3 regions of the Colwellia sp. BRX8-7 genome follow, and region 3 is predicted to be linked to each of the others. Evidence: riboswitches for the same ligand, from Rfam matches in the RefSeq annotation. Region 3 holds a riboswitch; each other region holds the start of a gene.
What was found. A riboswitch is a leader RNA that binds a small molecule or an ion and turns the genes downstream of it on or off. The one in region 3 is predicted to bind cobalamin.
Positions count from the first base shown of each region.

Region 1: another riboswitch for cobalamin. It lies ahead of H4J57_RS09110 (ABC transporter ATP-binding protein); the one in region 3 lies ahead of cobO (cob(I)yrinic acid a,c-diamide adenosyltransferase).
Region 2: another riboswitch for cobalamin. It lies ahead of H4J57_RS09070 (TonB-dependent receptor); the one in region 3 lies ahead of cobO (cob(I)yrinic acid a,c-diamide adenosyltransferase).

Region 1 covers NZ_JACGVP010000007.1:184,204-194,893, reverse strand. Annotated here, with positions in the region: gene H4J57_RS09140 (efflux RND transporter permease subunit) at 1-1,522, opposite strand, end outside; gene H4J57_RS09135 (efflux RND transporter periplasmic adaptor subunit) at 1,537-2,661, opposite strand; gene H4J57_RS09130 (DUF2946 domain-containing protein) at 2,758-3,105, opposite strand; gene H4J57_RS09125 (TonB-dependent receptor) at 3,874-6,879, shown strand; gene H4J57_RS09120 (hypothetical protein) at 6,985-7,167, opposite strand; gene H4J57_RS09115 (histidine phosphatase family protein) at 7,287-7,898, shown strand; cobalamin riboswitch at 7,971-8,120, shown strand; gene H4J57_RS09110 (ABC transporter ATP-binding protein) at 8,265-9,128, shown strand; gene H4J57_RS09105 (iron ABC transporter permease) at 9,121-10,140, shown strand; gene cobT (nicotinate-nucleotide--dimethylbenzimidazole phosphoribosyltransferase) at 10,152-10,690, shown strand, end outside.
Region 2 covers NZ_JACGVP010000007.1:169,072-179,761, reverse strand. Annotated here, with positions in the region: gene H4J57_RS09075 (cadherin repeat domain-containing protein) at 442-1,926, opposite strand; gene H4J57_RS09070 (TonB-dependent receptor) at 1,927-3,990, opposite strand; cobalamin riboswitch at 4,020-4,191, opposite strand; gene H4J57_RS09065 (MarR family winged helix-turn-helix transcriptional regulator) at 4,586-5,032, opposite strand; gene H4J57_RS09060 (sigma 54-interacting transcriptional regulator) at 5,050-6,459, opposite strand; gene H4J57_RS09055 (hypothetical protein) at 6,461-7,048, opposite strand; gene H4J57_RS09050 (HAMP domain-containing sensor histidine kinase) at 7,048-8,535, opposite strand; gene H4J57_RS09045 (hypothetical protein) at 8,901-9,257, shown strand; gene H4J57_RS09040 (hypothetical protein) at 9,365-9,742, shown strand; gene H4J57_RS09035 (pseudouridine synthase) at 9,831-10,607, shown strand; gene H4J57_RS09030 (PA4780 family RIO1-like protein kinase) at 10,618-10,690, opposite strand, start outside.
Region 3 covers NZ_JACGVP010000010.1:2,900-13,589, reverse strand. Annotated here, with positions in the region: gene msbA (lipid A export permease/ATP-binding protein MsbA) at 1-53, opposite strand, end outside; gene H4J57_RS11010 (DNA internalization-related competence protein ComEC/Rec2) at 146-2,596, opposite strand; gene H4J57_RS11005 (DUF2062 domain-containing protein) at 2,658-3,170, shown strand; gene lolE (lipoprotein-releasing ABC transporter permease subunit LolE) at 3,235-4,524, opposite strand; gene lolD (lipoprotein-releasing ABC transporter ATP-binding protein LolD) at 4,534-5,217, opposite strand; gene H4J57_RS10990 (lipoprotein-releasing ABC transporter permease subunit) at 5,210-6,448, opposite strand; gene H4J57_RS10985 (M13 family metallopeptidase) at 6,779-8,851, shown strand; cobalamin riboswitch at 9,003-9,147, shown strand; gene cobO (cob(I)yrinic acid a,c-diamide adenosyltransferase) at 9,270-9,875, shown strand.

The sequences.
Region 1 (10,690 bases), on a different contig from region 3:
AAAGTGCGACTAGGATGGCAGATATTACGGCTAAAATAATGCTAATAGCCATAGGTTGAAAAAGTTTAGCTTCAACCCCTTCAAAACTAAACAGTGGCGTAAAGACCACCAAAATAATGGCTGCGGCAAAAAATACCGGGCGAGCAACTTCTTTTCCTGCTGCTTTTAGCTGTAGTGGGATATCTTGTTGCTGGCTATTTTTATGGTTGGGATCGCTAGAGTGGTGTAAATGTTTAAAGATATTTTCAACCATCACCACCGAGCCATCAACTAACATACCTATTGCGACCGCAATCCCGCCTAATGACATTAAATTAGCTGATAACCCTAGCCAAGACATTACCATTAGCGCAATAGCGACCGAGATAGGTATCGAAATTAACACCAAAAATGTTGCGGTTAAATTCATTAAAAATAAGGCGAGTATCACCGCAATAAATATAAAAGCTAAGGCAAGTGCTTCAACAACAGTATTAACCGCTTGAGTAATTAAATCGGCTTGGTCATAGAAAGGCTCAAAGCGCACACCTTTGGGTAGGGCTTGATTAATCATGGGTATTCGAGCGTTAATTCCGTCAATGGTGGCCTTGGTATTTGCGCCAATACGCTTTAATACGATACCTGAAACGACTTCTCCCAAGCGTTCAACTTCGCCATTTTTGTTTCTGCGTGTCATGGTCGCCGCGCCTTGACGAATTTCACTCCCCAAAGTTACTTTGGCGAGATCTGCGATAGTGACTACCGTGCCAGACACGGTTTTCACTGGCACCTGCTTAATGTCTGCTAATCCCGCTTCACCACTATTAAACCAACCTGTGCCTCGTATAACTAATTGCTCTTGTCCTCTGTTCATATACCAACCACCCACATTGGCATTGTTGTTTTCAAGTGCGGTAACTATGTCATCTTGGCTTAACTGATAAGAAAGTAATTTACTGGGTTCAATGTTGACTTGATATTGGCGAACACTACCGCCAAAAGATAAAACATCAGTTACACCATCTACTGGCATAACCAATAATTTCACTAGCCAATCATTTAAACTTCTTAAGGTCATTGAGTTATAACCCGCCTCTTTGTCAGCAATGAGTAAGTACTGAAAGACCTGACCTAAGCCTGAGGTATTAGGTCCCATTGCAGGTGAACCAACGCCTTGAGGGATTAGTGCTTTTGCCGCTTGTAGCCGCTCAAAAACTAATTGACGAGCAAAATATATATCGGTGCCTTCTTTGAAAACCACAGTAACGCCAGATAACCCCGTTTTTGATATTGACCGTACTTGTTCAACATCAGGCAAGGCATACATCACCGCTTCAATCGGGTAGGTGATGAGTTGCTCTACTTCTTCAGCGGCTAAGCCAGGTGCTTCGGTATTTATCGCAACTTGAACATTAGTGACATCAGGAAATGCATCTAGATTTAAATTTGGAATGGCAATAATAGCGGCGGCCATAGTGGTGATGAGTGCAATAACCACCAGTAGCCGATTATCTATCGACCAATCAATCATTTTATTTAACATCGTGTTATTCCTCATTAGTGGCCGTGTGGATCAAATCCACTTTTCGCTATTTCTGAAGCCACAAAAAAGGCACCTTGGGTAACCACTCTTGTGTTGGCGGCAATACCGATGATTTGACGGTAATTGCCTAAAGGCTGACCTAATTCAACTTCAACAGCCTCAAATTCACCCGGATGGTCTTCAACAAAGACAGTCCAATCGCCATCAGCCCCACGCATTAACGCTGTTTCGGGCACTGCGATTACGGCAGTTTGCGTGTCAAATTGAAAGTTAACATCTACAAACATCCCTGAGTGTAATGAATCATCTTTATTTTCAACAGACAGCCTAACAATTCTAGTACGGGTTGTTGGGTCGATTGTATGGGCTTCTTGAATAACCAAGGCATGATAAGTTTGGCCAGCAAACTCTATTTCAGCCCTTGTCCCCGCGGGTAAGTTTAGTTTTTTGTTGGGTGAAACACGCGCCTCTACCCATAAGCTTTCTTCGTTAGCCAAAATCATAATTTGTTCACCGGGTGTGACTCGCTGTCCTTGTGAAAAATCATCACTTAATACCGCTCCTGCGCGCTGCGCTACTAAAGTATATTCACCTAAGTTTGATGAATTGTTTTTAACAATATCTTCAATAGCGTTTTTTGTTAGCCCAAATGCGGTCAAACGGCTAAAAGCGGCGATGTAATCAGTTTCACTTTTTAGTAAAAGACTCTCGCTTAACGTACCCTTAGTTAATTTTTTTGCCCGTTGCCATTCACTATACGTTACCCGATAATTAGCTTGTGCTGCAGCAACAGATTCACTAAATAACGTGACTAATGGTTGGTCTTTTTCAACATGTTCACCTAAGGTCGCATGACGACTTATGACTACTGACTCTGTGCGTGGTGAGACGATATAACTGGTGTAACCATTCGCTTTTATTTCTCCTGGGGCATAAACACGTAGTGCAAAAATCTTGGGTGTTAGCATCGATACTTTAATATTTGCTAGTGTTAATTGTGCCGTGGTAAAGCTAACCCCTGCTTTGTGCGTGTCTTCGGTTATTTCGACAGCAAGAGCAGGAATAGCTAAGGTGATTAAACCATAAAATAAAACACTCAGTAGGTTTAGTGGCTTTGGCTTTTTATTGGTGTTGATCATTGTTATCTCTTAATTTAAAGGTAAACGTTGCAACAACACTAAATTCAATATTTAGTGTTAAGTAAACTTGTTGCGAAAAATTGTTATAAAATTAAATTAAGCGATGGGGGGGCGTATAAGTTGTTCTATAAAGTTGATGTTGATATCGATAAGATAAAAGTATTGATTGGGAATTAATAGCTTAGTGACAGTCGAAGTTGATTTTTTTGTTAAAAACCATTGGCTGTGTGAACCTTGACAGTGCCCACAATGATGACAGTCTTTGACGTTATGCTCAGTATCAGAGGTTGCATTAAGTCGCGCTTGATTGTCAACTTCATGAGAATGTTCAGTTTGCAAATGTTGAGCGTCAAGCTGATGATTATTGTCTGAATTAGCCACAGCAACAAACGATTGTAAGGCAATCGATAGTACTATTAAAAAGCCAAGCCAAATGTTTTTCATTTTTACTGCATTCTTCAATTTACAAACAGAGACTGGCAGATGCTAAGCTAAATCATATTCTTAGTCAATAATTAGCGAATCAGTGTCTATAACTTCTGGGTTTTGGACACCTAGATAGCGAAAGCAATAATAACTTACCTACCCCAGCAAGTGATGCACAATGTCCGCTTATCTGAACTAACAATTAAAGCACTCATTAGTTAGATCAATTCATTTTTCAGTTTATAGCCATTAATAATATTTAATGCTAAAGCCATTTTTGTCATTAAATATAGCTAAAAATACTATTTACACACATTTTGTTACTTTTTTGTTACAGCTATTTATCTGGCTATAAGTACGAAGATCTTACTTTTAATGCAAAGATAATGATACAGTAAAAGTAATTATTACTTTATTATCCACTTTTATAAGAGAGAAATTTCATATTAAATCTAATGATATTTTTCAACTATCATTAGATTTAATATATAAATAAACGACATTTAATTATATATCTTGTTGTTTTTGATTGCTTTTATCTTTATTTGTTTTTGCTTGATAAAACCAATAAAAAGTAATAGTTGTTTTAAGTATGACAATTAAACTCATTTTTATCATCACCCTATACTGAATTGTTATAATACAGCGTCTTTCGTATTCATCTTGTAAAATAAACTATTTCAGGTAAGAATGTTTTTGGTTGTTACTTTTTTGTAACAATTCACGGAAATTTTGTTTATTTAAAATAAATAGATAAATACATAAATAATGGAGATTAAAATAATAATGAAAAATTCAAATATAAAGCGAAGCTTTAATCGCTCGTTAGCTGCTATCGCAGTTGGGGCATGTTTAGCTGCGTCTCCGATGACTTTTGCCGATAATGTTAGTGGCTCTATTTACGGTAAAGCCATTCAGGGTAAAAGTGTAACAATTAAGAACCCAGCGACAGGTTTTAAACGCGTTGTTGTTGTTGGTGAAGATGGCCGTTTTAACTTTTCTAAGTTGCCGACAGGCAAATATACTGTCGACAATGGTGTAGATACTCGAAACATCTTAGTCGCTATTGGTAAGGGCAGTAATGTTGATTTTACAGAAGTTTCTGAAATTATCTCTATTGTGGGTAATTCTTTAGTTAGTATCGATACCACATCGGTAGAATCTACTTCAGTCTTTACTGCTGAGCAAATAGACTTATTACCGGTAGCAAGAGATTTGACATCAGTTGCTTTGTTAGCTCCTGGAGCAACAGCAGGTGATTCTGGCTTAGGAAATGGTAATACTGCCTCTTTTGGTGGTTCGTCAATTGCTGAAAATGGTTATTTTATTAATGGTTTCGATGTTACTAATATTCGTAACTTTACCTCTTTTGCTGACCTTCCTTATGATGCTGTTTCACAGCAACAAGTTCGCACCGGTGGTTATGGCGCAGAATACGGTCGTTCATTAGGTGGCGTTGTTAGTTTAGTAACTAAACGTGGTTCAAATGAATGGAAATTTGGTGGCTCAATTGAATCTACGCCAGCAAGTTTTAGAGAAGATGGCAAAGATGTTACTTCTCGCGATCCTGATTTAGAATACTCTAACCGTTATTCTTCATTCCGCTCAGCTAATGAATTTGACTCTTTATCCTATAATGCCTATGCATCAGGCGCTATTGTTGAAGATAAACTATTCTTTTTTGGCTTATTTGAAGGCCAAGATGATGAAAGTAATACTTTTGGCAAACAAACAAGTGAGACAATGAAAGACGACTCACCAATGTATTTGTTAAAGCTTGATTGGAATATCTCAGACGACCATTTATTAGAGATGACTTACATCGATAATGAAGAAACACAAGAATTTACCTCATACAGTAACCCTGAAGGTATGTATTACACTGGGACTCATGGTGAAGCTGCTGACCCTTATGAGATCACCAAAGGTGGCGATGTTACTATCGTTAACTATACCGGATTTTTAACTGATGATTTCTCAGTAAGTGTTCTTTGGGGCAACATGACCAATGAACTAGAAACGCGTAACCCTGATATCGGCCCTGGCGCTGAATGTGAGTTAGTATTCGATCGCCGTGAAACACCTTCAAGTTCACAAAGCATTGGTTGTTGGGGTATTGCTCAAGGCCAAAGTACTGTGCCTGAAGCTGGGATCGCTTCTGATACTGATGAACGCGACTCTTTACGTTTAGGCGCAGAATGGATTCTAGGTGAACATACACTTCGTGTCGGTTATGACCAAGAGAAATTTACCTCGACTAAACGTGGCACTACCTTTACAGGTGGCGAATACTGGCGCTGGCATGTAGCTCAAGATGTTGACGGAGCAGGCGGACAAAGTGTTAATGGTGCTTTTGTAACAGCAGGTGAAGAATATATTCGCCATAGAGAAAGTAATACGGGTTCTGCTTCTTATGAAGTTGAAAACACGGCATTTTATATAGAAGACACTTGGCAAGTTACTGATGAGTGGATGGTATACTTAGGTTTGCGTTCAGAAGGCTTTGAAAACCGCAACGGTGATGGCGATTCATTTGTTAAATCTGACAGTGAATTGGCGCCGCGTTTGGGCTTCTCTTGGGATATGGATGGCGATGGTAACAAAAAACTTTTCGGTACTGCCGGGCGTTACTTTATGCCAATCGCGGCTAATACAAATATTCGTGCTGCAGGTACTGAATGGAGCTATGAAGAGTACTTTTATGTAGACAGTGCTGATGAAAATCCAATCACTGCTGCTCCTGATAAAGTGGGCGACGCTATTGGTACAAGAAACTCTAACGGTGATGAGAAAGCGCCTGATTCAAGAACCGTAGCGGCAACAAACTTAAAACCTATGCATCAAGATGAATTTATTCTTGGCTATCAACAGCAGGTTGATGACTGGATTTTAGGTGCCAAGGCTATTTACCGTGAAGTTAAAGATGGCATGGATGATTACTGTTCTCATCAGCCATTTATCGATTATGCAACAGACAATGGTTATAATGATTTCGATTATAAATCAATGGCTGGCTGTATGATGATGAACCCAGGTAATGATTTTTCTATTGCGCTGGATCTTAACAATGACGGTAATTACGAGGTAGAAAGTGTTCCTGAAGAATACTTCGGCCTAGAAAAATACAAACGTACTTATAAAGCTTTAGAATTCACTTTCGAGAAGCCTTTTGCTGACGGTTGGTTCTTGCAGGGCTCTTATACTTTAGCTAAAAGTGAAGGTAACTCAGAAGGTTATGTTAACTCGACTCTAGAGCAAGAGGATGCAGGTTTAACACAAGACATTGATAATGCATTATTTCAGCATGGTGCCTATGGTGCTTTACCCAATGATCGTCGTCACACCTTTAAAGCTTTTGGTGCATACCAAGTTAATGATGAGATTTCAGTATCTGTTAATTTCAGTTTACAATCAGGTCGTCCAAGAAACTGTGTTGGTTTTATCCCACTTGACGAACTTAGAGATGAGTTAGGTGTTGATGCTGGCGGTTTAGCTAATTACGGTGCTTCATCGTTTTACTGTGGTGGTGTATTAGGTAATCGTGGCGATCAAGGCCGTACTCCATGGGTTAAAAATGTTGATCTAGGTTTAACGTATAAGCCGGAATATGTTGATGGCTTAACCGTGAAAGTCAATGTTAGAAATGCCTTTAACTTTCAAGAAGTCACTGAATACAATGAAACAGGTGACGTAGGCTCGGCTTCATCGAGACTGCCTAACCCTAACTATACTACACCGGTAAACTACCAAGCTCCACGTAGAATTACACTGACTGCTCGTTATAGTTTCTAATTAAATAGTAAAGTTAAACATATTTAAATTAGCCAAGCCGTTCAGATAAACTGAGCGGCTTTTTTATAGATGAATTTAGGCACTTTTTGCTATTACATTAAAGTATTAAGGGAGAGGACCACCTTGGTTTCCAACAGTATCACAAGAGCCAAACGAATTAGCAGGTATTTCACCTTTAAATCTAGGCCCCATCATGAAAGGAAAGGAAGGGGTTAAAACGTGCGCTTCTTCGGTTGACGAGAGGCTAAATGGTGAGATAGTTAAGTGCTCACTTTCGCTAAAGTACACAACATTGACTCCTGTGCTGTTGTTTATAAGTGCACAGCTATTTGTCATAGTACTTACGCAATATTGAATTTAAGGTTACGCTATGCTTTTTTACACTATATATATTAAGAGGTAATGCTTTGCTACAGCGGACTTTATATTTATTACGCCATGGTGAAATTGCTACACCGGGTATTTTAGCCGGTAAAACAGATGTCGCACTTTCTGAAAATGGCTTGCAACAGCTGTGGGACGTTAGCCAAAAATTACCAGAGATATCCTTTTGTATCAGTTCACCTTTGCAACGTTGTCAGATGTTTGCCAAAGCATACTCATTAAAATACAGCATTAATTTCCAATTAAGCGATAACCTTAAAGAAATGAATTTTGGTGATTGGGATGGACAAACCTATCAAGCCTTGTGGCAGATAAAAGCCAGTGCTGTGCAGCCTTCACTGGGTGATTTTTGGCAAAACCCTTGGCAGCATACTGTGCCTAATGGTGAAGCTATGGCTGATTTTGTCAAGCGTGTCGATACTTGGTGGCAAGAATGGCTTGCAGACGCACCCGAAGGAAATACCTTGGTGGTTGCGCATGGTGGTGTTATCAAACACTTAATTGCGCGTGTACTTAATTTGCCTATGCCGGGCACGGTTCACATGAGTCATATTGATATTCCTTATGCGGGGCTAGTTAAAGTTAATATTTATACTGATGATAGTGGCGTTGATTGGCCAAAAATAGTGTGGTGATAAGTTACCTCGATAAGTCAATGAATTCGGTGTTATTGGCAATTAAACCTTGCTATTTTTAGTGAGCAGACGATAATCTCCAAACAAAATTATATAACTCATTTTTAATGTGGGAATGTGGTGAAAAACCGCAACTGTACCCGCAACTGTAAAAGCCTTTTAGTGGTATTTAATAACCATAAAGCTTAAGTCAGGATACCCATTAATTTAGAGTCATTTGCCTATCAAAATGACAGGCAAAACCAACAAAGTCGAGCGGGTTTACTCGAACATTGTATTGTCGACTCTTGAGTTTTTATATACTAAGAGATTGATTGTGCTCTGTTTGATGCTCCTTAAGTGTCAATAGTATGTGAGTAGCAATTTTTGAATAGTAGCCAGGATCAATCCTCATCAATAAATACCGCTAATACCGCATTGCTTTCAGTGCAGCATCTTTCTTGGCATGCCGACAGCCAACTTATTTTAGATGATATTTCTTTCACCATTAAAAAAGGCAGTTTTACTGGTATTTTAGGGCCTAATGGTGCAGGAAAGTCTAGCTTACTTCGCTGCTTATATCGTTACGTAAAACCTGATTCTGGTTTGGTGGAATTTAATCAAAAAGATATTTGGCAAAAGTATGACGCCTATCAATATGCGCAAGATATCGCTGTAGTTTTACAAGAAACACCCACCCATTTTAACTTAACTGTTCATGACGTTGTTGCGCTGGGTTTACTGCCACACAAAGGTCTATTTACCCGTGAACAAGCCAGCGACCGACTCAAGATAGACCGTGCTATTAAGCAGGTTGGCTTAGTGGATAAAAACTTACAAAATTTTGAACATTTATCCGGTGGAGAAAAACAACGCGCACTTATAGCTCGTGCTATCGTGCAAACGCCCAGCTTACTTATTATGGACGAGCCAACCAGTCATCTTGATGTTCGCTATCAAATTCAGGTTATTGAATTAGCTAAATCGCTAGGCATCACGGTTATTGCGTCTTTTCATGACTTAAACCTTGCCAGTGCGATGTGCGATCAACTGCTGGTGTTAGATAAAGGTAAACTGGTTGAACAAGGGTCACCACAAGCGGTGATCACCTCTGAAATGTTATCAAATGTATTTGGTGTCTGCGCGCAAGTTTCTCTTCATCCACAACATAAGGTTCCTCATATTTCTTATTTCTATGGCTACGATACTCAAGAAAAAACGGCAGAAAGTAGAGCGTTACCTCATGTTTAAGGTCAATCATTCGTGGATTATTTTTCTGACCTTAGCTTTTGGTGTTATTAGCTTTATTGCGTCGTTATCTTTAGGTGCGGCAGATATCAGTTTTAGCGATGTTACTTCGAGTCTACTGGCTAGTTTATCCACAGATAAAGACGCGAGCGAGGTGATTTTTTATGAGCGTATTATTTGGGAATTACGTATGCCGCGCGCTATTTTAGCTTTTTTAGCGGGTTGTGGCTTAGCGGTTTCTGGGCTGATTTTACAAACGGTAACGCGAAATCCATTAGCCGACCCTTATCTTTTTGGTATTTCTTCAGGAGCTTCTTTAGGAGTCGTTATATCTATTGTTTTATTGGGCAGCACTATTTCTGTTGTAACACCTGTCGCGGCTTTTGCGGGCAGTTTAGTGGCGATGCTAATGTTGCTAATGATCTCTGGTCGTCGGCAAAGTCAACAAGTTGAATCTATGCTATTGGCTGGCGTAGCGTTATCGTTTTTGTTCAGCTCGTTTACTAGCTTGTTACTTTATCATACCGATCCACAAGCGGTTACGGCGATATTATTTTGGACTATGGGCAGTTTTTCGCGTGCGCAATGGTCTATTTTATGGTTTCCCGCGGTCGTTATTATTAGCTGTGTCATTATGATGTTAGCGTATCGACGCCAACTGAATGCAATGTTGTTAGGCGATGAAAGTGCTACAACCTTAGGTATTAATGTTAACCGCTTTCGCTTAGTGATGTTGGTACTGAGTTCACTGATCACCGCAACGTTAGTCTCTTTGTGTGGTGGTATAGGCTTTGTTGGCTTGATGATACCCCATATTGTACGATTTTTTGTTTCTCAAGGTACTGTTTTTGGCATTATGTTAACGGCTTTAGTCGGTGGTATTTTTATGATTTGGGTGGATGTATTATCGAGAGTTGTACTAGAAAACCAAGAGCTACCCGTAGGTGTTATCACTTCTGCTTTGGGGAGCTTATTCTTTTTATCCTTGTTGTACTTTCGCAAAAATAAAGCTTAAAGGAGCTATTGATGAACTTTGCTATTAAAAAAGTAACTGATGTGTTTAATCAACAGATCCAGTCGACTATCGATGGAAAAACTAAACCACTCGGCGCATTAGGCCAACTAGAAGATACCGCTAAAATTATTGCCGCTGTGCAGTTATCAACAGTAAATACTGATCAACAATTATTGAGTATAAAACATCCTAGTTTATTTATATTTGCCGGTGATCACGGTGTCGCAGCGCAAGGTGTTTCTATTGCACCGAGTGAAGTGACCTCACAAATGGTGGCTAATTTTGCCAGCGGTGGCGCGGCGATTAATGTCTTTTGTAAGCAGCTTGGTTGGCAGTTAAGTGTGGTAGATGCGGGTGTTTTATCGCCAATTGATAATTGTTCAGGTGTTATCAATCAACGTTTAGGCAATATCACCGCACCATTAAATATCGCACCAGCGATGAGTCTAGCGCAAGTTGAACTCGGTTTTGAAAAAGCGACTGCTTTGGTCAAATCAGTTCATGAAAAAGGCTGTAACTTAATCGCTTTTGGTGAAATGGGAATTGGTAA
Region 2 (10,690 bases), on a different contig from region 3:
AGCAATGGTAATTACCACGGAAAGTAATGCTTTTTATTGAGCTTACTTTAAGTCTAATATGTTGTCATTACACGACAAAGTCTTGATAAATTAAACTTTTCATATTACATCGAGCTACGAGTCATATCACCGCAGGTTATTCATCTTAAATAGCAAAGTGATACAACAAAAAACATCTACTGAGTTTAGCTACTGCATTAGTTCTGCAGACGTAATTGCTATGATATAAGATTCAACAAGTTATTGGCCGGCTAACAGCAAGTGACACTTGATATGACGTTCAATAAGGTTGTTCTCGAACTCAGACAGATGAATGCAATTAAACCCTTTAATATTGTGCGTTAACTAAACTTAATATAGCACTGAGTAAAAATAAAAAAGGGCACATAAATATGTGCCCTAAATCAAATTATTTTTTAATGTCTTACCTTTAAGATAATCTTATTCAATAAAGGCAATTGCAGATGGGTTTAATTCTGTTGCAAGTCTTGGAAATACTTTAAGGTTAGTTTCAGTATTTATAACATCAACGCCTGGCTTCTCTGGATTGCTTACGCTAAGCCAAAGAAAGTTGGCAGCATCTAAAGCAATATAGCTAATTTGTTCGGTGCCAGTAGCCGCTACCTTTTCATTAGCAATAACACCCGTTGTTGGGTTAAAGGTATATACCGTTGAAAGCTCATAATAACTTGGCGTAAAAAATGTTTCACTGGCAACAAAATAGCCTTTTGTTTCGGATACAACGACGCTTGAACCAATATAAGCACCGGTATTATTTTCAATATCTGCAGCAGACAAAACACTGCTCAAGTTATAATCACTTGTCGCTATCGCTTCGATGCGACTAGAGGTTAAGTCAGCACTGCTATATGAGTTACGTGTTGTAACATATACCGTATCGCCTTGACTCACTATACTATGACCTAGTGGGTTTAAGCCTTGAAGCGGAATACCTTTAAGATTATCATTTTCATCAGCATTTGTTTCAATCTCTTGGTCTGTCGCGGTATCAAAAACGGCTACATAAGCTGTGTTTGGTGAAAAATAGTCTGATAAACGTTGCATAGCAATAAACAGTTTACCGTCAGCAATTGTCGCTGAGGCAGGGTTTGGTGTGCCATTACTATTGTTATCCGCGATGTAGCTAGATAAATCTAACTGACCCAATTTGAAATCTTCAAATTGTGTTGCCTGAGGATTAACAATCCAAACTTTGTCTGAACCGTAACGTAAAAGATAAGCTTTGCTTTCATTGACCGACACTAAGTCATAGGGATTACGAGTATTTGAATCGCCGGTATCTTGGGTTGTATATGACCAAACTTCTGTATCAAGGGCATCAGCATTATATTTTGAAATAGAATCAATGTTATAACGGCCAATATGAAAAACGTCTTTATTGTAGCTACGAACAGTATAGTCAGAGGCATCTTTAATATAATAGCCTTTGGTGACTTGCTCTGTAATTGGGTCTAAGGTCACAACTTCAGAGCCTGAAAAATCAGGTGCAACTGTTTGAACAACCGCGAATGATGGTGTGTCTTTCACATCACCGACACTCACTTGAATAGCCAATTCACCGGTTAAGTTCTTTTTACTGTCATCCGTTGCAACAATTGTGACAGCGAAAGGACCGACTTCACCGCTGTCAAAATCAGGAGCATCTATAAAGCTTAATTCACCACTTTGTGTGATGCTAAATAAACCACTTGAATTACCCGTAAGTGAAAGTACGATAGCGTCTCCATCGGCATCAGTAGCATTATAGGTGCCAACTGATGTTGTGTTTTCTTCTATCGTTGGGCTACTTGCGCCGGTAACTATTGGTGCGACATTACTTTTTGAACTTCCGCCACAGCCTGCAAGAGCAACAGTGCTCAGTACTAAACTTAATGGTAATATGTGTTTTTTAAAGCTAGTTAACATTTAAAATCCCTTAATTGTGTATTTTATTTTTAAGCTACGACCCTGCGATGTTCTATTCGCAAGATCTTGGTATTTGTCGTTAAATAAATTATTGGCGGCAAAAGATATTCTATGTTTGCCTTTTTTCCAGTTGACTGAAAAATCTGATACGGTGCGGTTGGCTGGATTACCATTACCTACATGACCGTTATTATTTTGAATTCTGTTAATGAGATTGAAGTACAAGTCTTTATCTTTACTTACTTTAAATGACATGTTCCATGCGGAATTCACCTTGTATTTCAACGCTACGCTGTACTGTTGATGATATATACCAGGTAGTTTCTTCTTATTAAATGCGACAAATTTTGATGTGGTTTCACTGTCTATAATATTGGCTTGTAGCGCGAAAGATAATTGTGTTAATAATTGATAATTTGTTTGAATTTCAATGCCTAACAAGTCTGCATTACTGACATTTCTATAGCTACCGACATTACTTGAGTTAAAAATGGCGACAATTGAATTTTCTAATTTTTGTTGGTAAATAGATGAAGATATAGACAAACTTTTGTAAAGGTACTGCCCCCCCATTGAGAGTGTTTTTGCTTCTTCTGGCAATAAATTATCATTACCCTTAAAGGAGCCTCTATCACCAAATAATTCGTATAATGTCGGTGTTCTAACACCATTACTTAAGTTACTGGTAACTTTTAAATTACCTTGCTTAAAGCTTAACCCGACTTCAGTTGTTTGATAATTATCATTGGCTACAAACTTAGCTGCACTGGATTGATTAATCGCTATGTTTGAATTTTTCTCTTGTAGGTTACTCAACAATGCATACACTTCTATGGGGAGTGACTCGGGTTGCCACTCAATGCGAGAGCCTATGTTGAGTTGTTCTTGTTTTGCTGAAATATCACATGACGCTATACCATTACATTGTGTTGGTTTTCCGTTGTGTTCGCTAACAGAGCTGAAATTTTGTTTATTAAAACTGACAAATGGCACTAGATTAAACTCGTTCCATGTAAGGTAAGGTTTAAAGCCGATATGTTTTTTTGTTGTTTCATAATCATTGATATCAAGTTTTATCGAGTCGGGACTTGAAATATAACGCTCATCTTTATTTTCAGCGTAGGCTTCAAATTCAATTGAATTTAGCCAAGGGGATTTGCTTAACCATTGATGTTGATAGCTATAGCGTAAGTTGTCAGAGTTTAACGTCGAATTGTTTTCAGGGGAGTTGTTTTGGTAATTAGGCAGGGCTTTTTCTTGATCGTTATATTGTACATTGACCCTGATCTGATGTTGATTAAATTGGAATATGTCGTTTATAAAAAAAGACTTCTTTGTAAATTCATTATTTCTTAATGCTTGTCTGTCAGACGTATCACTACTACTAAAGCCCGCTGGAACGATAAAATCGTAATCGTTGTCACTGTTAATATAATGACCACCAAAAGACAGACTGTGAGTTTTAAATGCTTTATTATAAAGCGCATTAACTTCTTGATAGCCAAATGAGCCGGTGGCCAAGGTTAATTTACTGGAGTCTTCAGTGGGGTTGTAAGTGTTAATGCGAATAACACCACCTATAGGGGTAGCGCCGGTACCAATCGCTTGATTTTTACTGATTTCAATACTTTCAATTTGTTCTGTGGGTATCTGGTTTAAATCAAAACCACCAAATTGGCTATCGTTAATCAGTTGACCATCAATATAAAGTTGGACCTGCTTACTACTCGACCCTCTAATTGAAACAGAGACAGGATTACCAATTCCACTTATTTGGCGAATTTGAATGCCATTTATCGACTGTAAAATATCGGCAAGCGTTTGCGATGAGTATATAAAGCTTTCGCGATGTAATACTTGATAATTAGGTGTATTAAATGACTGATCATTAACAACTTCAATGACTTCTATATCGTCAGTTGACACGTCTTCTACTTGCGCAAATACAGGCATCGCTATGAGTAAAAGAACAAAGATATTTCGTAAATAAGAAAAAATAATAACCTCAAAAAATTTTGAGGGAGGTACGGAAGGATCATGACAACTAGCTATTGCTAATGTCATTAAATTCCGTAGCGCCCACCGCACTGCAAGTCATTCGATATCATTTAGGCCGGTCTCCGGGCTTAACTTTACATAGCGTAAAGTATTACCGTTGCGGGGGCAGCGCTAGAATTATGCATAGCATGTACTAACTTCCCGATTATCTCTAATTTATACCTTGTTAAAGTATAAATATTGAGCACCTAATCAATTATGGTCGTTATTTTGAGACTATTAATATAGCTTGTCAACAGTTAGAGTATTAAATCTATAGTTCATGGCTAGTTAGCTTTAATCGTTCGACGGGTTTAACGCAACGTCATTTACTCTATATTTTGACCCAGCCCTTTGAGTTCAGAGGTAAAATATGTCGTATTATCAGAAAAATTTTGTTGCCAGACTATTTTATCTGATGGTATTAACGATGATCTGGTGAGGCATTTTTGACGTTACTGACACTTTAGTGACGGCAATTTCTTCTTTTTAATTAATAATGAGTCGTTCAATAACAGCCGATAAAACCTAAGCTCTACGGTAGGTATTTATTGTCTGCCAATTTCACCTAGGCTGTTTAATGGTGAGTTTGGCTAGTCATTATCAGCGACAATTGTCATTGTTATTGATTCGCTATATCCACTGATTTTAAAGTTAATTTTTCAATAATATTAGCTAGCTGATTTTTTTCTTCAGCACTTAATACCGATAATAGTTCTTGCTCACGAGCTAGCACCATAGGTATTAACTGTTGATATATCGCCAAACCTTGCGTGGTTAGTTTTAATAGCGAAGAGCGTTTATCGGATTTATCTGTGTTTTTAACCAATAATCCCTGAGCTTGCATCCTTGTTATTGCCCGGCTCGCCGGCATTTTTTCTAAGTTAGTTTGTTCACCTATCTGCTTTGCGGATAATAACTCTCCGTTACCTAAGCTGGCTAGCACTCGCCATTCTTGACGAGAAAGCTCAAATCTTCCTGTGTAAATGTCAGCAATATTATCACTCACTTTTACTTGTAGTTGCGTCAGCTGATAAGGAAAAAAGTTGGTTAAGTGTAAGCTTTTCATCGTTTAGTTATGCTCGGCTATGCTTGTGAAGTAATGTTGTTATCTACTCTAAATGATTCGGCATTTAAGTGATGTTTTTTCAATAATTTATAGAATTCTGTTCGGTTTCGCTGCGCTATTTTTGCGGCTTGTGAAACATTACCTTCGGTGGTTTTTAGTAATTTTGCTAAGTAGTCACGCTCGAATTGCTCTCTCGCTTCTTGAAAAGAAGGCAGCTGTGCACTTTCATTACGTAAAGCATTATTAATTAAACTCTCACTAATTAACGGCTCGGTAGATAAAGCGACGCATTGCTCAACAACATTTTGTAATTGTCTAATATTACCGGGCCATTCAGCCCTAATTAAAATCTCCATCGCGGCTTGGCTAAAGCCGTTTATTTTATGACTGGTACTTTTAATCGCGACTGTTAAAAAGTGCTGGGCAAGCAAAGGAATATCTTCACGTCGTTCAGACAGGGCTGGTAAAGTGAGTTCCACAACATTTAAGCGGTAGTAAAGATCTTCACGAAAGCTTTTATCTATGATCGCTTGTTGTAAATTTTTATGGGTAGCGGCAATAATACGGACATCGACTTTTACTGACTGGGCACTGCCGACTGGGCGCACTTCTTTTTCTTGTAAGGCGCGTAATAATTTAACTTGAAAGCTCATCGGCATGTCGCCGACTTCATCAAGAAATAACGTACCACCATGGGTTGATTGGAAAAGCCCTTGATGATTTTTATCTGCGCCAGTAAAAGCACCTTTACAGTGTCCAAATAACTCTGACTCGAGTAATTGTTCAGGTATTGCCGCACAATTAATTGCCGTAAATTTTTTATCATGACGCTTACTTGCTAAATGCACGGCTTTTGCCAGGAGTTCTTTACCTGTACCACTGGGACTATGGATCAATAAACTAAAGTCACTTTGGGCAACTTGATAAGTTTGCTGTAACAACGAAGACATAACGGCACTTCGGCTAATTATTTTCTTGCGCCAAATATCGGCTTTTTTGTCGGTATTATGAGCGCTACTTTGTGGTTGTAAGCGAATGGCTTCTTGCACAGTAGAGAGTAATTCTTGGCTTTCAAAAGGTTTGGTTAAAAAACTAAATACGCCTTGCTTAGTCGCACTAATAGCATCGGGTATCGTGCCGTGTGCGGTCATAATTATGACGGGTAAATTAGGCTGTTGCTGACGGATTTTTTCAAATAATGCCATACCGTCCATACCTTCCATACGTAAATCGCTGATCACTAATTGCGGATGAAATGTTTCTAAAATACCTAAAGCCATTTTAGCACTGTTTGCTGACTCTATTTGATAACCCGCAGCAGATAAGCGGATACCAAGTAATCTTAATAAACTGGGATCGTCATCAACAAGTAGTATTTTTTCACTTTTTTGCTGATCGAATTTTTTGCTGTTTGTTGAAACCATCATTTTACTGCCCATGCTCATTAATATTATGTTCTATTTTTCTCAGCTGATTTATTTGCTGCTTTAACACTTCTAATTGTTGTTGTTGATATTGATAGGCTTGCTTAATGAGCTGTCGCGCCTTTTTTTCTTGCGATAGTTCATTCAGTTGTAATATCTGCTGATTGAGTTGTGTTTTTAACATACTAAAAAAGGCAAAGTCGCTTTGGCTTAGATTGTTTTTACTCAGGGTAATAAGCGACAGCTGATTTAATTTACTTTTTGCGGTGAACGGATTGTGAACCGGTGAATGAGGTAGAGCAAAAAATAGTGCTGATTTTAATTGCCATTCAATAGTTTCAGCACTGTTATTTTTATCTTGTTTGATTAACATGCTCTTGGCTAACGAGACTAATTGATGTTGGTGTATTTTATCGGCAATTTGTGCTTGGTTTAACTCGACTAAAGACAAATAATATTCTGTATAATCAAGGGGGCCACTGTTAATGTGATGGCTTTTATTGTCGCTGTTTAGTAACTGACAACCCGTTAACACGGGCAGTAATAACAGTAAAAAACTAACAGTGAGTATTCTATAAAATAAATATAACATTACACTGATACTCCACTCATTTTTTTTGTTAGAAAAGCATTAGGCAAGGTTATTGTCATGGCAGTGCCACTATTTTTACCTGTGTTACTGGCTATATTAATGGTGCCATTTAAGCGCATCAGTAACTCCTTTACTATGGTTAAACCTAAACCACTACCTTTTATTTTGGCATTCTTTGCCGGTGTTCCTTGATAAAAAGCATCAAATATTTTTTCTTTTTGGCTACTGGCTATTCCGCGACCTTGGTCAATAACGGTTATCGACAACAGACTATTATCAAGTGAACAGTTAATGTTAATAACATTATTGTCGTGCGAGTACTTTATCGCATTGGATAAGAGGTTATCTAAAATAACACTTAATTGTTTGGCATTGACCTTGAGTTGTATTGCGTGGTTTTTATAGTCAATGGTTAAGTTTTTCTGTTTAATATCTAAAGTTCTTTGCTGTAATACCTGAGTAACTAACAATGATAAATCAACAATTTCAGTATCTTGTAAACTGGTTGAGTCGAGCACAATATTAAAGTCAAGTAAGTCTTCAATTAAACGTTGCAAGCGGGTAACACTGCTACGGATAATGTTAGATATTTCTTGCTGCTCAGCGTTTAACTCACCAACACTGTTATCGTACAGTAATTCTGTTCCCTCTCTAATGGCGGCAAGTGGCGTTTTTAGTTCATGGGAAATATGACGAATAAAACTCGATTTTTGTAATTCCAGAGCATGCAAGCGCTTACGCATCACTTCCAAGGCGTCAGCAATTTCTGTCATCTCAGGTGAGCCATGTAAAGTGACCTTTTTTTCAAAGTCTCCTAATGCTAAATGATGTATTTTACTGAGTAACTGCTTGAGCGGTTTAGTGATTAAATAGATAAAAATTGCGGCGATAAGTAAAGTAAAGGGAATGATAAGTAAGCTTTTTAGCATATCGTGTCTAACACCGTTGGCAGAATCTTTAACCTGTTCTACTTGTAAAATGAGTAAGTTATTACTTTGTTCGGCTATTGTTTTTCGTATCGAAACTAGTTGGGTAAATTGTTCTTGTAACGATGTTAATGACGATTCTTCTAGAGGGTGCCGCGTTAAGTAGCTATGCAGGTACTCAATCGTTTGAGAAAACTCTGTACTGAGCAAGCGTAAGCTTGGGTTGCTTTTAAAGAGGTTATTACTTGCCATTGCTTTTAAGATAACTTGTTCGTCTTTTAAATAAGCACTCAATAAATCTTGATCTTTTAGAATGATAAATTGCCCAGCACTGCGTTCCATTTTAGCTAAGGTAAAGTTAATTTGACGGTTTGTTTTAACGAGTTCAGCAACATTAAAGATAGCCGATGTACTTTGTTGAGAAAGCTCAGTGACTTGATTTGCGCTATAAATTAACGCTATGACTAGCGGAAACGCAACAAAAGTAAAACCTAAAATGCTTAGTTTTCTAATCGAATACAAATTTATTGCAAAAAGTTCGGACAAGCTAAGTTTTTTCATAGATATCACAAGTATTAATCAGGAGTGTATTTTAGTTTTATTAAGATAAAAAACAAGCGTGTCGCTTATTTGAGACAGTACTTTAGATGATACTAGAATGTTTTTTGTTATGACTTTTATAAGTTAGTCACTGTTTTACATCGGTTATTTTCTGAATTATTAACGATTTTGTTTTTTTACTTTTTTTTTGGCTGTTTTATCTGTTGCTTAATGGCGACACTTTAGGCAGCTTAGTTATTTTGGTTTTATCATTAATTGAATTAAATCAGTGCTTTATATTTTTGGTTCGATTCCTGCAATGTCGTTAATGATATTATTACAATCATTAAAATAACCCGATGAACTCTATAAATAAAGGAATTAAAATGAATTCTATTAGCTTAACAAAAGTGACTCTACTTGTTGGTACTTGTGCCTTAGCTTCGTATTTTGTCAACGCAGGAGATAAAGTTGCAAGCCTAGATATTCCTATTGCTGATCAAGCAGCAACTAAACCTGTGGCAACTAAAATGTTGTCGGTAGACAATGTAGCAAAAAGTACACCGGCCATACTGACTCAGTTCGATGAAGATAAAAATGGTTTGCTTAATGAAGCAGAAGTTATTGCGAGCAAAGATGAAAAATTAGTTAAGCATTTTAAAGACATCGATAAAAATGCTGACGCTGAAATCAGTGCTAGCGAGCTAAAAACCTACCTTGCGGCTGTAAAAATTAACAATTAATGGTTGAAAAATAAGCCATATCTCTCTAGAATTATAGTCCCTAATTTCCAACTGTAGATAATAAACAGTTGGAATTTTTATTAGTTAATACGCAGTCGAAAACTATTATGAGCAATAAACCCACTGACGGTGTCCCTATAGAATCAATGCCTCGATTTGTACAAGTTGATGATTGGATTTTTGAAATAAAAACCGTACGAGCTATACGTGTAGATGAATATGGTAAACCCTACACGGCGATCGCCAATTTAACAGTAAATGGAGATAACGCCTACATAGATGGTTTGTTAACACGAGAGAATGAAAAATTTAATCGAAAAGATTACGCAGCTTTCCATAAATTTTGTCAGCAAATGCAAGTTAAACAAGCTCATTTCGATCGCTTTAAAAATAACAAACTCATTGCTGAACGTGTTGATATTAAACCGATTAAAGTTGAAGCTGAAGCGGTTAAGCAGACAACAATACTTAAACTGGTTCGTTAACTTATCTGCAGGTTTGCGTTATTTTTCGAATCAAAAGCGGCTAAAATATCAATAATTCTTAATCCCCAGATAAAATGAATGCCTATTTATGTCATTAAGTACTGCTCGTCTCGACCGTTTCATTAGTGAAAATTGCAGCGTTAGTCGCAGAGCTGTGCGCTTAATGTTAGCGAAAAAGCGTATAGCGGTAGATACCATTATTGCAGATGATATTGGCCAACGAATTGATAAGTTCTCAAAAATCACTCTAGATGGTCACATTTTACAAGATAATCGTGCGCTCTATATAATGCTTAATAAACCTATTGGTGTAGTCAGTGCAACGATAGATAAACAACACAAAACGGTCATAGACCTACTTGTCGAGCAAAACTTATTTAGCGACAGTGGTAACGAAGAAAAAGACAACTTACATATTGTTGGTCGACTCGATTTAAATACTTCCGGGTTACTGTTACTGACCAACGACAGTCGTTGGTCTGAACGACTTATGTCCCCAGAGCATAAAGTAGAAAAGTGCTATCAAGTCACTTTACAAAACCCGTTAACAGATGACTATCAGTCAGCTTTTGCACAAGGGATGTATTTTGAATTTGAAAATATCACCACTAAGCCAGCAAAATTAACAATTATCAGTAATACTGTAGGCCAACAAACTAATCAATATATTGCTGAAGTTAAGTTAATTGAAGGGCGTTATCACCAAATTAAGCGGATGTTTGGTCGGTTTCGTAATCCCGTTATAGGCTTGCATCGACAAGCCATCGGAAACTTATTCTTGGATGAAAATCTACCTGTAGGTCAAAGTCGATTTTTAACGGATGATGAAGTACTTGGTATTTTTACAACGACTGTTACTAACTGATAATAATAGATTAATCTAACTCATCAGCATCACTAATACGCTCTAATCGTTCCTGTTCTTCAGCAAATGCTGCTTTTATTTCT
Region 3 (10,690 bases):
AAATTTTGCCACGTTGTGGCTTGTGCGGCTACTTTGCTTTTACTTGCTAACATTCAGTCTCTCTGTGACTTCGCGATTAATTATTCATATCCAAGCCATTTTAGCGTTATTTCTTAGTTGCAACCAACTAATAATATTTACAACGTTAATTAGCAAACCAATATGGCTTGATATGCAGACGATAAGATTGAATTTCAAGGGCTTGTTCGGTAATGTTTATGCGGATCATTCCATGCTCAGCAGTTGCATACGGCGTTACATTAAGCTGATGATAACGTTTAAGTACCGCTTTATTAGGCATCTTCCATCGATTCATAAAACCCGCACTAAAGATAACGGCCTTGGGTGAAACCGCTTTAATAAAACGCGTACTTGATGAGGTTTTAGAGCCATGGTGCGGCGCAACAATAACATCAGCTTTTAACTGATTAGCGATTTCAGTATTAGCGACCAGTATTTTTTCAACTTTATGAGGAATATCACCCGTTAATAGCACCTTATGTTTACCATCAGAAATATGGATCACGCACGAATTATCATTTTCTTTATCTTCAAGAACCACCGGCCACAACACAGAAAAAGTGAGACCTTGCCAAGTAAAGTCATCGCCTTGTTTACAACTGTACATGTTAACAAAACTATACCTGCCAACATCTTCTACCGGTTGATTATATTTGATGTGCTTAACGATAATTTTATTTAGCGCCATTTTTTTATCGATAAAAGCCAAGCCACCAGCATGGTCGTTATCTGCATGACTTAACAGTAAATAGTCAAGAGTGGTCAAACCTTGATACTGTAAATAAGGAAAAACCACACTTTCTGCCAAGTTAAATCCACTGGGGTAACTTGCCCCAGTATCGTATAAAATAGCCTGCCCATGCCTTTCAATAACAACCGCTAACCCTTGCCCAACATCAAGGACATTTACTTGCCAATCATCATTTTTTTGTTGGTCATTAAAAAACATATAACTGAATAAAAAAGTGAGTAATAGCGCAACAGCCAGTACTTTTTTGGGTAAGGCTAAAAAATAACTGATGAAGCATAAACCGCTGATTATCAAAATAATCATTAATGTCTGATGGCTAACGTCGATAAACAGCCATTGTTGGCTCGATAAGTAACTTAGCCACTGCCAAATAAACGTTAATGATATTAACGATAACTCAAGAAAAAACATAGCCAGCGTTTCACTAAAAGGCATAGCAACCACAGACAATAAACATAACGGAATAGCGGTAAAGCTCATCCAAGGCACGGCAATAATATTAGCAAGTAATGCAGAAAGAGGCAGTTGATGATTCAATAAAGCCGCCACGGGCAACATAAATAATGTTAAGCCTAGCTGGATAATAATTAGAGAGTGGAGCCAGGCTTTTATTTTGTCAACTTGACCATCACCCGATGTTAACAGTAACTTTCGACATCGCCAGATAACCAATAATATCAGTGATACCGCATAAACGCTTAGCCAAAAACTGACACTAAATAGACTAAAGGGTGATATTAATATAATGCAAACGATACTCAGTAATAACCAACGTATTATTGTTAATTTAACCCCCACGAGCTTAGCGCAAATAAATATTTGCATCATGATCAAGGCACGTAATGTGGGTAAAGAAAAGCCGGCAAGATAAGCATAAAATAGTGCGACTAAGCTACTAAAAGCGAAAGCCACGATACGGCTGTTCTTTTTTACCAACCATAACTTGCCTTTTTGAGTTAACAGTACGTAAAACGGACTATAGCGAAAAAACATCAACATGAATCCAAAAGCACCACTGGCAATTAAGCCTAAGTGTAAGCCAGAAATAGCCATTAAATGCTGTGTTCCTGTTGCTTGTAAAACTTGCCATTGCTCAGCCGTAATTTTGCCACGCTCGCCAAAGGTAAGAGCAAAAATAAAACGGTGCAGCTCGTTTGTTAAAGTCAATGAGTCTATTAATTCATTGAGTTGCAGGTACAATTGTTGACGATAACTAGACTGCGCTGCTATTAGTTTATTTTTTGATGAATGTTTTACATAGCCAGTAGCATGGAGTTCCTTTTGTCTTAACCATGTTTGATAGCTAAAACCGCCAACATTTGCAAAACCATGGGCAGGTTTTACTCGCACCGTAAGTTGCCATTTCTGGCCTTGGTTAATCTTAGTAACTTTTTTTAAGTGATCCGGTTTAACAGACTTATGATCCCAACGCAGACGAATATTTATCTTTGATTGAAGTTTTTGTTGATTGACTTCTTCAACAACAAAATTAAAACGTGATACTTGCTTGGTCGTTTCATCCTTTTTTGTTTTACGCGTTAATGACTTTGGAATATTAGCAACCACACCTCTTACCGTTAAGGTTGTACCGAAAAAATCATCTGTAATTAGGCTATTAACTTGCCATATATTTTGATAAACGAAGCCAGCATAGAGTAACCAAGCACAGCCAAAAAAGAGCCCACTATAACTCCGTAACCTTTTGATGAGACAAAAAATGACAGCAAAACAAAAACAAATATAAACTTGCGAAATGTCTGGTACTATCGGTAAGAATAGTGACAAAATAGCACTGATAAAAAATGTAAATAGCCACCGTTCCATAGTGATTAATTTCCGTATCTGTCTAATCGATAAATAAAGCCTAGATAATATAAGTAAGTATATGCCTAAAAAACTCTTCAAGCGTTATATGCCGGATCACAACACCATAAAAAATAATAAACATTTAAAAATTTTTGGTGCGTCATTGCATAACCCCAACTTATGGCATTTAAACCGTAATTCTGTCGCAAAAGCTTTTGCCGTAGGTTTATTTTTTGCCTTTATCCCGGTACCTTTTCAAATGGTTTTAGCTGCTGGTGTTGCTATTATAGTACATTCGAATTTGCCACTTTCTGTTGCACTCGTTTGGATAACTAATCCGCTCACAATACCCGCAATTTTTTATGGCTGTTATATGGTTGGCATCTGGCTACTAGGCCGATCTGAAAAAGAATTTGTATTTGAAGCGAATTGGCAATGGCTGGTTGATAGTTTATCAACTATTGGACCAGCATTTTTACTTGGCTGTGGCGTGCTAGCGGTACTTTTCTCGCTAATAGGTTATTTTTCCATACATGGTCTATGGCGATATTCTGTTATCAAACAATGGAATAAACGTAAAAGTAGAAAGTAAAAATCTGCTCTAGTCTCGCGTTGGTGATAAAAATTATCGGTTAATAATATAAAAGTGAAACCCGCTACATTTGTCCTAACACCTGCGCTGGCTCAACTTTAGTTGCTTGCCATGCGGGGTAAATAGTCGCCAGTAGACTCATCAGTAAAGCAGTACAAACAGTAATTACAACGTCAGCTTGGCTTAAGTGAGTGGGAAGAAAGTCGATAAAATAGATATCACCTGATAACACTTTTACGTTAAGAAGTGTTTCTACTGCAGTAACAATATCAGTTAAATTTAATGAGATAACAATACCTAACACTGTCCCCACTAGACAACCCACGACTCCATTAACCAGTCCTTGAAACATAAAGGTCATCATTATAACGCTCGCCGGTGCTCCCATAGTTTTTAAAATAGCGATATCACCTTTTTTCTCATTGACTGCCATAATAAGCGTTGAAACAATATTAAAACTTGCTACCGCTATGACTAATATTAAGACAATAAACATCACTAATCGTACAAGTTGTATATCATTAAAAATATGGCCGTGACTTCGTGTCCAATCATAAATGGCAACATAAGTATCATCAAAGCTATAAGCAACATCACGTATTACCTGGGGCGCTTGAAAAACATCAGCTACTTTTATGCGAATTCCCTGAACTTGCCCCTTCGCGAGATTAACCATTTTTTCGGCATGCTCAAGTGAAAGATATACAGAGTTTTCGTCAATCGTACCGCCAAATTTAAAAATGCCAACAACTTTTACTTGGTGCTTAACCGGCACAGGAAATTTAGCACTCGCTTGCTGGTTATTTTTTTGGGCAATAACACTCGATAGTAACAATTGTAGTGAGTCGCCTAATTCAAGTTGTAATTTTTTTGCAACTCCCGAACCGATAACAACACCAACCGTAGGGTTTTCGGTATTTTCATTATCAACGATCGCTTGCCAGCTGCCGGCAATCATATAATCGGCAATGGTAGAAACTTGCTGTTCTAACTTTACATCGACACCACGCACAGCAACGGCTTTGAGTTCACTGCCATGTTGCATCATACCGGTAAGTTTTATCACAGGTGCAGCGGCTATCACTTGTGGATGTTGTTGTGCTTTCGCCACGTGTTTTTGCCAGTTATCTATCGGCGTATTAATAGCAATTAGCTCACCGTGAGGAATAACCGACAGCAAATGTTGCGCTAATGCTCGCTCGAAACCGTTCATTGCTGAGAGCACTATAATCAATACCATTACACCAAGCGCAATACCGATAGTGGAAGATGCTGAAATAAACGAAGAGAAGCCATTACCGTTTCGGCTACGCACATAACGTAAACCTAAAAATAAACTTAATGATTTGGTCATTTAAAAGCCTTAACTTTCAAGGGGCGCTAACCGGCCGTGCGATAAACGTAGTTGACGATCCATTCTGGCAGCAAGTATTAAGTCATGGGTAACAATAACAAAACTGGTGTTTACCGTTTTATTAAGGTCACGTAATAACTGATATATTTGCTCTGCGGTATCAAAGTCTAAATTACCTGTTGGTTCATCAGCTAATATTAATGAAGGTTTAGTCACTAATGCCCGAGCAATAGCGACACGTTGACGCTCACCACCAGAAAGCGCGGAGGGCCGGTGCTCAAAGCGGTGACTTAACCCAACCTGTGTGAGCATTTCTTGTGCGGCAGCTAGGGCCGATTTAGGTGAATCCCCGCGAATCAGTAAAGGCATTGCCACGTTTTCTTGTGCTGAAAACTCCATCATTAAATGATGGAATTGATAAATAAAACCAATATGTTTATTGCGAAATTTAGCACGTTGCTTGTCAGATAACTGGTGGATATCAACACCGCTAATAAAGACCTGCCCTGAAGACGGAGAATCTAGTGCTCCAGCTATATGTAAAAAAGTACTTTTACCACAACCAGAGCTGCCCACTATAGCAACAAGTTCACCCGCATCTACTGACAAATCAAGCCCGTCTAAGACTTTGGTTTCAATGCTACCTTGATAATATGACTTTGATAATTGCTGACAAAGTAAACCTTTACTCATTTCGTAAAACCTCGGCAGGCTCTGTTAAAGAAGCCTGATAAGCGGGATATAATGTAGCAATAAAACTCATCGCTAACGCTGATAAAACAATACTAAACACATTGTTCACTGATAGTTCGACGGGCAAAGACTGCCCTGCTCCCAATAAATTAACACCGAGAAGGGTAAATATAGTGTTTAAGTTTAAGGTTAGTATGGCGCCAACCACAGTACCGATAGTGACGCCCCAAAAACCATTAACTAAACCTTGAGTAATAAATATTTTTACCACGCCAAGACGATCTAGCCCAAGTGTTTGTAAAATACTAATTTCACCCTTTTTTTCGATAACAACCATCACTAAAGCGGAAACAATATTAAACGCGGCAACGGCAATAATTAAGCTCAACATCAACCACATCATATTTTTCTCCATGCGCACAGCAGAAAATAAAGCGCCTTGAGTATCGCGCCATGTCGTAAAATCATACTGTGGATATTGTTGTTTTAAACGTTTGACCACTTGCTCAGCAGCAAAAGCATCATCAAGATACAAACGAAGTTTTTCAACGCCATCACCTCTTTGTCGATGAAGTTTTGCGCCATCTTTACTGTGAATATAGACCAGTCCTTCATCAACTTGTGAGCCAACACTAAAAATACCAGCGATGGTAAAAGTGCGTTGCACCGGAATTCTCCCCATTGGGGTAAAGACGGTTTTATTAGGCAGTGTTAAACGTATTTTATCACCCAAATCGACATCAAGTTGCCTTGCTAACGACTGTCCGATAACAATGGCAAAGCTCTGTGTCGATAGATTATCTAAATGTCCTGATACCATAGAGTTGTTAACAATATTGTGCTGCTCGAATTCAGGCATGATTCCTTGAATGAGTACACCGCGTAATGCGCCAGAATTAGCTTGTATGAGTGCTTCACTTTCCAACAAAGGAGTAACTTTTTTAACTTTAGGCGTAAGTAATAATTGTTCACGTAGGATTTGCCATGTAGGTAAAGCATTGTTTTTGTTTTGCTGAGGTTGATTGGCGACGACAATATGGGGAACTAGACCCAATATTCTCCGTTTTTGTTCACCTTCTAAACCGTCCATAACGGAAACAACGGTGATCAATGATGCGACACCCAGGACGATACCGACAATGGAGAAAAAAGTGATAAAGGATACAAATCCAGAACTTTTACGGCTACGACTATAGCGTAGCCCAATGAAAAAACTGACGGGTTGAAACATTAATTAAACTTCATCTTATGTTATTCAGTAAGAGAACGATTACTCTATAAGTAGCCACAGCATAGCACAGTCAATGTTTTATTTGGCAGCAAAAAAGCCAACAATTAATATTGATAAAAATCAAAGTGAAAAATATTACGATTACTTTCAATTAGTTAAATAAAAAAATAAAAAAATCATCAGGCTTAATGTACAAAATAAAATACGGCACTGCTGATACATTATGTAAAAATTCATGTCCAAATCTAGTAAAAAGCCCTGTAACCCTTTAGTATCAATGCGTTTACCATTTTATAACCATATTCTTTACTTAATAATAATGAGATTACCATGAAAAAAATAATAACAGGTGCAGTCTGTTCTTCGTTATTGTTGCTTGCCGCTTGCAACGACAATCCAGAAAGCACTGAGACAACTAAGCAAGAAATGCCTATCATGCAAAAAACTGCATTAGCTTCAGGTATCGACAAAGCAACAATGGACTTATCCGTTCGTCCACAAGACAACTTTTATCGTTATGTAAACGGTGCTTGGTTGAACGCTAATGAAATCCCTGGAGATAAAACGTCAATTGGTGCCTTTTATGACTTACGTGACGAAGCTGATGACAATGTAAAAGTAATCATTGAAGAATTAGCAGCAACAGAAAATTTAAAAATGGGCAGCGACGAACAAAAAGTAGCTGACTTATTCCGTTCATATATGAACATGGATGCACGTAATACTGCAGGTACGGCTCCTATCCAACCATTATTTGATAGCATCAATGGTTTAAAAGACAAGAATGAACTTGCGACATTTTTTGGTGAAAATCAAAAAAATGGTGTAGGTAGCCCATTAGCGTTTTATATCAGCGTTGACGGTAAAGACTCAACTCGCTACGCCACTCATATTTGGCAAACAGGTTTAGGCTTACCCGACAGAGATTACTACTTTGATGAAACCGAACGTTTTGCCGCATTACGTAAAGGTTATGTTGCTCATATTGAAAATATGTTCAACTTAGCTGGTTTGAAGAACGGTAAAGCTGCTGCGCAAACGGTCATGGCAATTGAAACTAAATTAGCAGGTTTTCATTGGACAAAAGTTGAAACTCGTGACAGCAGTAAAACTTACAATAAATTCGATGTCGCTGACTTAAACACAGTTACTGATGCATTTAACTGGAATGCTTACCTTGCTGCTCAAGGCGTATCAGCGCAAAAAGACATCATTATTAACCAACCTTCATTTGTTAAAGGTTTTGGCGAAATATTTGCAGCAACCTCATTAGCTGATTGGCAAACTTACTTAACTTTCCATACCTTAAGTAACTTTGCTGGTTCTTTAACCGCTGACTTAGATAATGAAAACTTTGACTTTTATTCTCAGCAGTTAAGAGGACAAAAAGAACAACGTCCAATGTGGAAGCGTGGTGTTGGCGTAGTTAACAGCAATTTAGGTGAGGTTATTGGTAAAGTTTATGTGAGCCGTCACTTTAAGCCTGAAGCTAAAACCCGAATGACACAACTTGTTGAAAACTTACGCGGAGCATATGGTGCAAGTATTGATGAACTAGAGTGGATGTCTGATTCAACTAAAAAAGCTGCCCATGTAAAACTAGCAAGCTTTGATCCTAAAATTGGTTACCCAAATAAGTGGGAAGATTACTCCGCACTTGTTATTAAAGGTGATGACTTAGTTGGCAATAAAATGCGTTCTGGTAGTGTTTCTCATCAAAAAGAAGTCGCTAAGTTAGGTGGTCCAATTGATAAGCAAGAATGGGGCATGACGCCGCAAACTGTTAATGCTTATTACAATCCAACTAAGAATGAAATTGTTTTCCCTGCAGCCATATTACAACCACCATTTTTCAACTTAGCTGCTGACGATGCGGTTAACTATGGCGGTATTGGCGCGGTTATCGGTCATGAAATGGGTCATGGATTTGACGACCAAGGGAGTAAGTATGATGGCGACGGTAACATGCGTAACTGGTGGACTGAAGCAGATTTAGCGGCCTTTAAAGTTCGCACCGATGACTTGGTAAAACAATACGATGGCTATTCAGTATTTGAAGACTTAAATGTAAACGGTTCTTTAACACTGGGCGAGAATATTGGTGATTTATCAGGGGTAACTATCGCGTATAAAGCTTATATTGCTTCATTAAATGGTAAAGAAGCACCGGTAATTGACGGACTAACTGGCGATCAACGTTTCTTCATGGGCTTTGCTCAAGTATGGCGTGGAAAAAAGGTTGAGAAATCATTACGTAATCAAGTAGCAACTGACCCTCATTCACCTGGTGAGTTCCGTGCATTAGGCTCTTTATCTAACATGCCTGAATTCTACAAAGCGTTTAACGTTAAAGAAGGTGATGCTATGTATATCGCCCCTGAGAAACGTGTAAAAATTTGGTAAGCCAATGGCTTAGTTAAATAACGTTATTATTAGAAAACACTAAAATGCCAACAACTATTGTTGGCATTTTTATTACTGAAAATTCCTGGCCTTAGATTCTATTTATCAAAAACATAAAATCAATGGTGTTTAATGCCGCTAGATATTGTAAATAATTATAAATCTCGTAAACTAACGCAACGTAAACGTGTTTAGGGAATAAGGTGAGAAACCTTGACTGTTCCCGCAACTGTAAATTGTAGTGACTTAAGAGTTGCCAATGAGTCAGCATACCTATCCACAATAAAATCACCACCATTAACATCAATAAAATCGTGCGGGAATACACGGTAAATTGCTATTTTTTAAGGGACCCCCTTAACGTTAGCCTTGCCTTTTCTCCTCTTTAAAATGACTATAATTATCAATAGGAATACTCATGGTTGACGAAACACAAAAAAGTGAAAAACACCAAGCACGCATGCAAAAAGTAAAAGATAAAGTTGATGCAAGAGTTGATGCTGCCACTGATGAACGCGGTATATTAATTGTAATTACAGGTAACGGTAAGGGTAAGTCAACATCAGGATTTGGCACGCTAACTCGCGCAGTAGGACACGGTCTAAACGCAGCAGCCATTCAATTTATAAAGGGCACTTGGGCTTGTGGCGAAAGAAATGTCCTTGAAAAACTCGGCGTACCTTTTCACGTGATGGCAACAGGGTTTACTTGGAATACACAAGATAAATCAACCGATATTGCCGCTGCTCAACTTGTTTGGAAAGAAGCAAAGAAACTATTAGCTGACGAAACCATTGATGTTGTGCTACTTGATGAACTGACTTACATGCTGTCGTTTAAATACCTTGATCTTGATGAAGTACTAGACGCCATCGCTAATCGCCCGCCTATGCAACATGTAATAGCCACAGGCCGTGGCGCACATCGTTCACTCTTAGAATTAGCTGATACAGTAAGTGAAGTGCAATCGATTAAACATGCTTTTGATAATAATATAAAAGCACAAAAAGGTATTGATTGGTAATAACTCAGCCATATTGATACCAACTGCGTCATGCTGATAACAACTACGTCATGTTGATACCAACTCCGTCATGTTGATACCAACTCCGTCATGCTGATATCACTCCGTCATGTTGATAACAACTACGTCATGTTGATACCACTCCGTCATGCTGATACCAACTACGTCATGCTGAATTTATTTCAGTATCAGCATGGCGAAATGACAACCTAAAATCGAGCTTTCATGTGTTACACGCATAATGTCTGAGATTGATCTCTTCAGATCACTTTTACTACAAAGACGACATATCTTAATTTTAATAAGTAGTCCGCTTAGCCACCACAGCGGTCGTTCATCATCTAATAATTAAAGCTTACTTTGATAAGTATTGCAGAAGTTAGCTTTTGGTTTTTCTTTAGGTAGACTGTTCGCTCAGGCTGTGTGAAAACACTCAGCTTACAATTTTTATGCAACGCTATGTAAATTCAAAGGTAGTTTGACACCAAACTTACTACAGATTTAAATCTACAGAGCCTTTTGTCGTTGATATTTCCAAATTACGCAAGTTCAAAATAGTTTTCACACAGCCTGCGCTATCAGTTGACCTTAATATTTATGTATTAAAGGTTCGTTAAGCTTTTCTGCCCTTATTGGTTTGTTAGCTGGCATTCATCCGGCAAAAAGTGCCGCTAAATTAGCCCCCATAAAAGCGCTGCGCACTGAATGATTTATTCAGTGTTATCGGATAGACAAAGTTATTTACCTACTTTATTCATCAGCTGTTAGTTTTTCATTAACGTCTACATCATTGATCTATATCAACGTATTCCCAA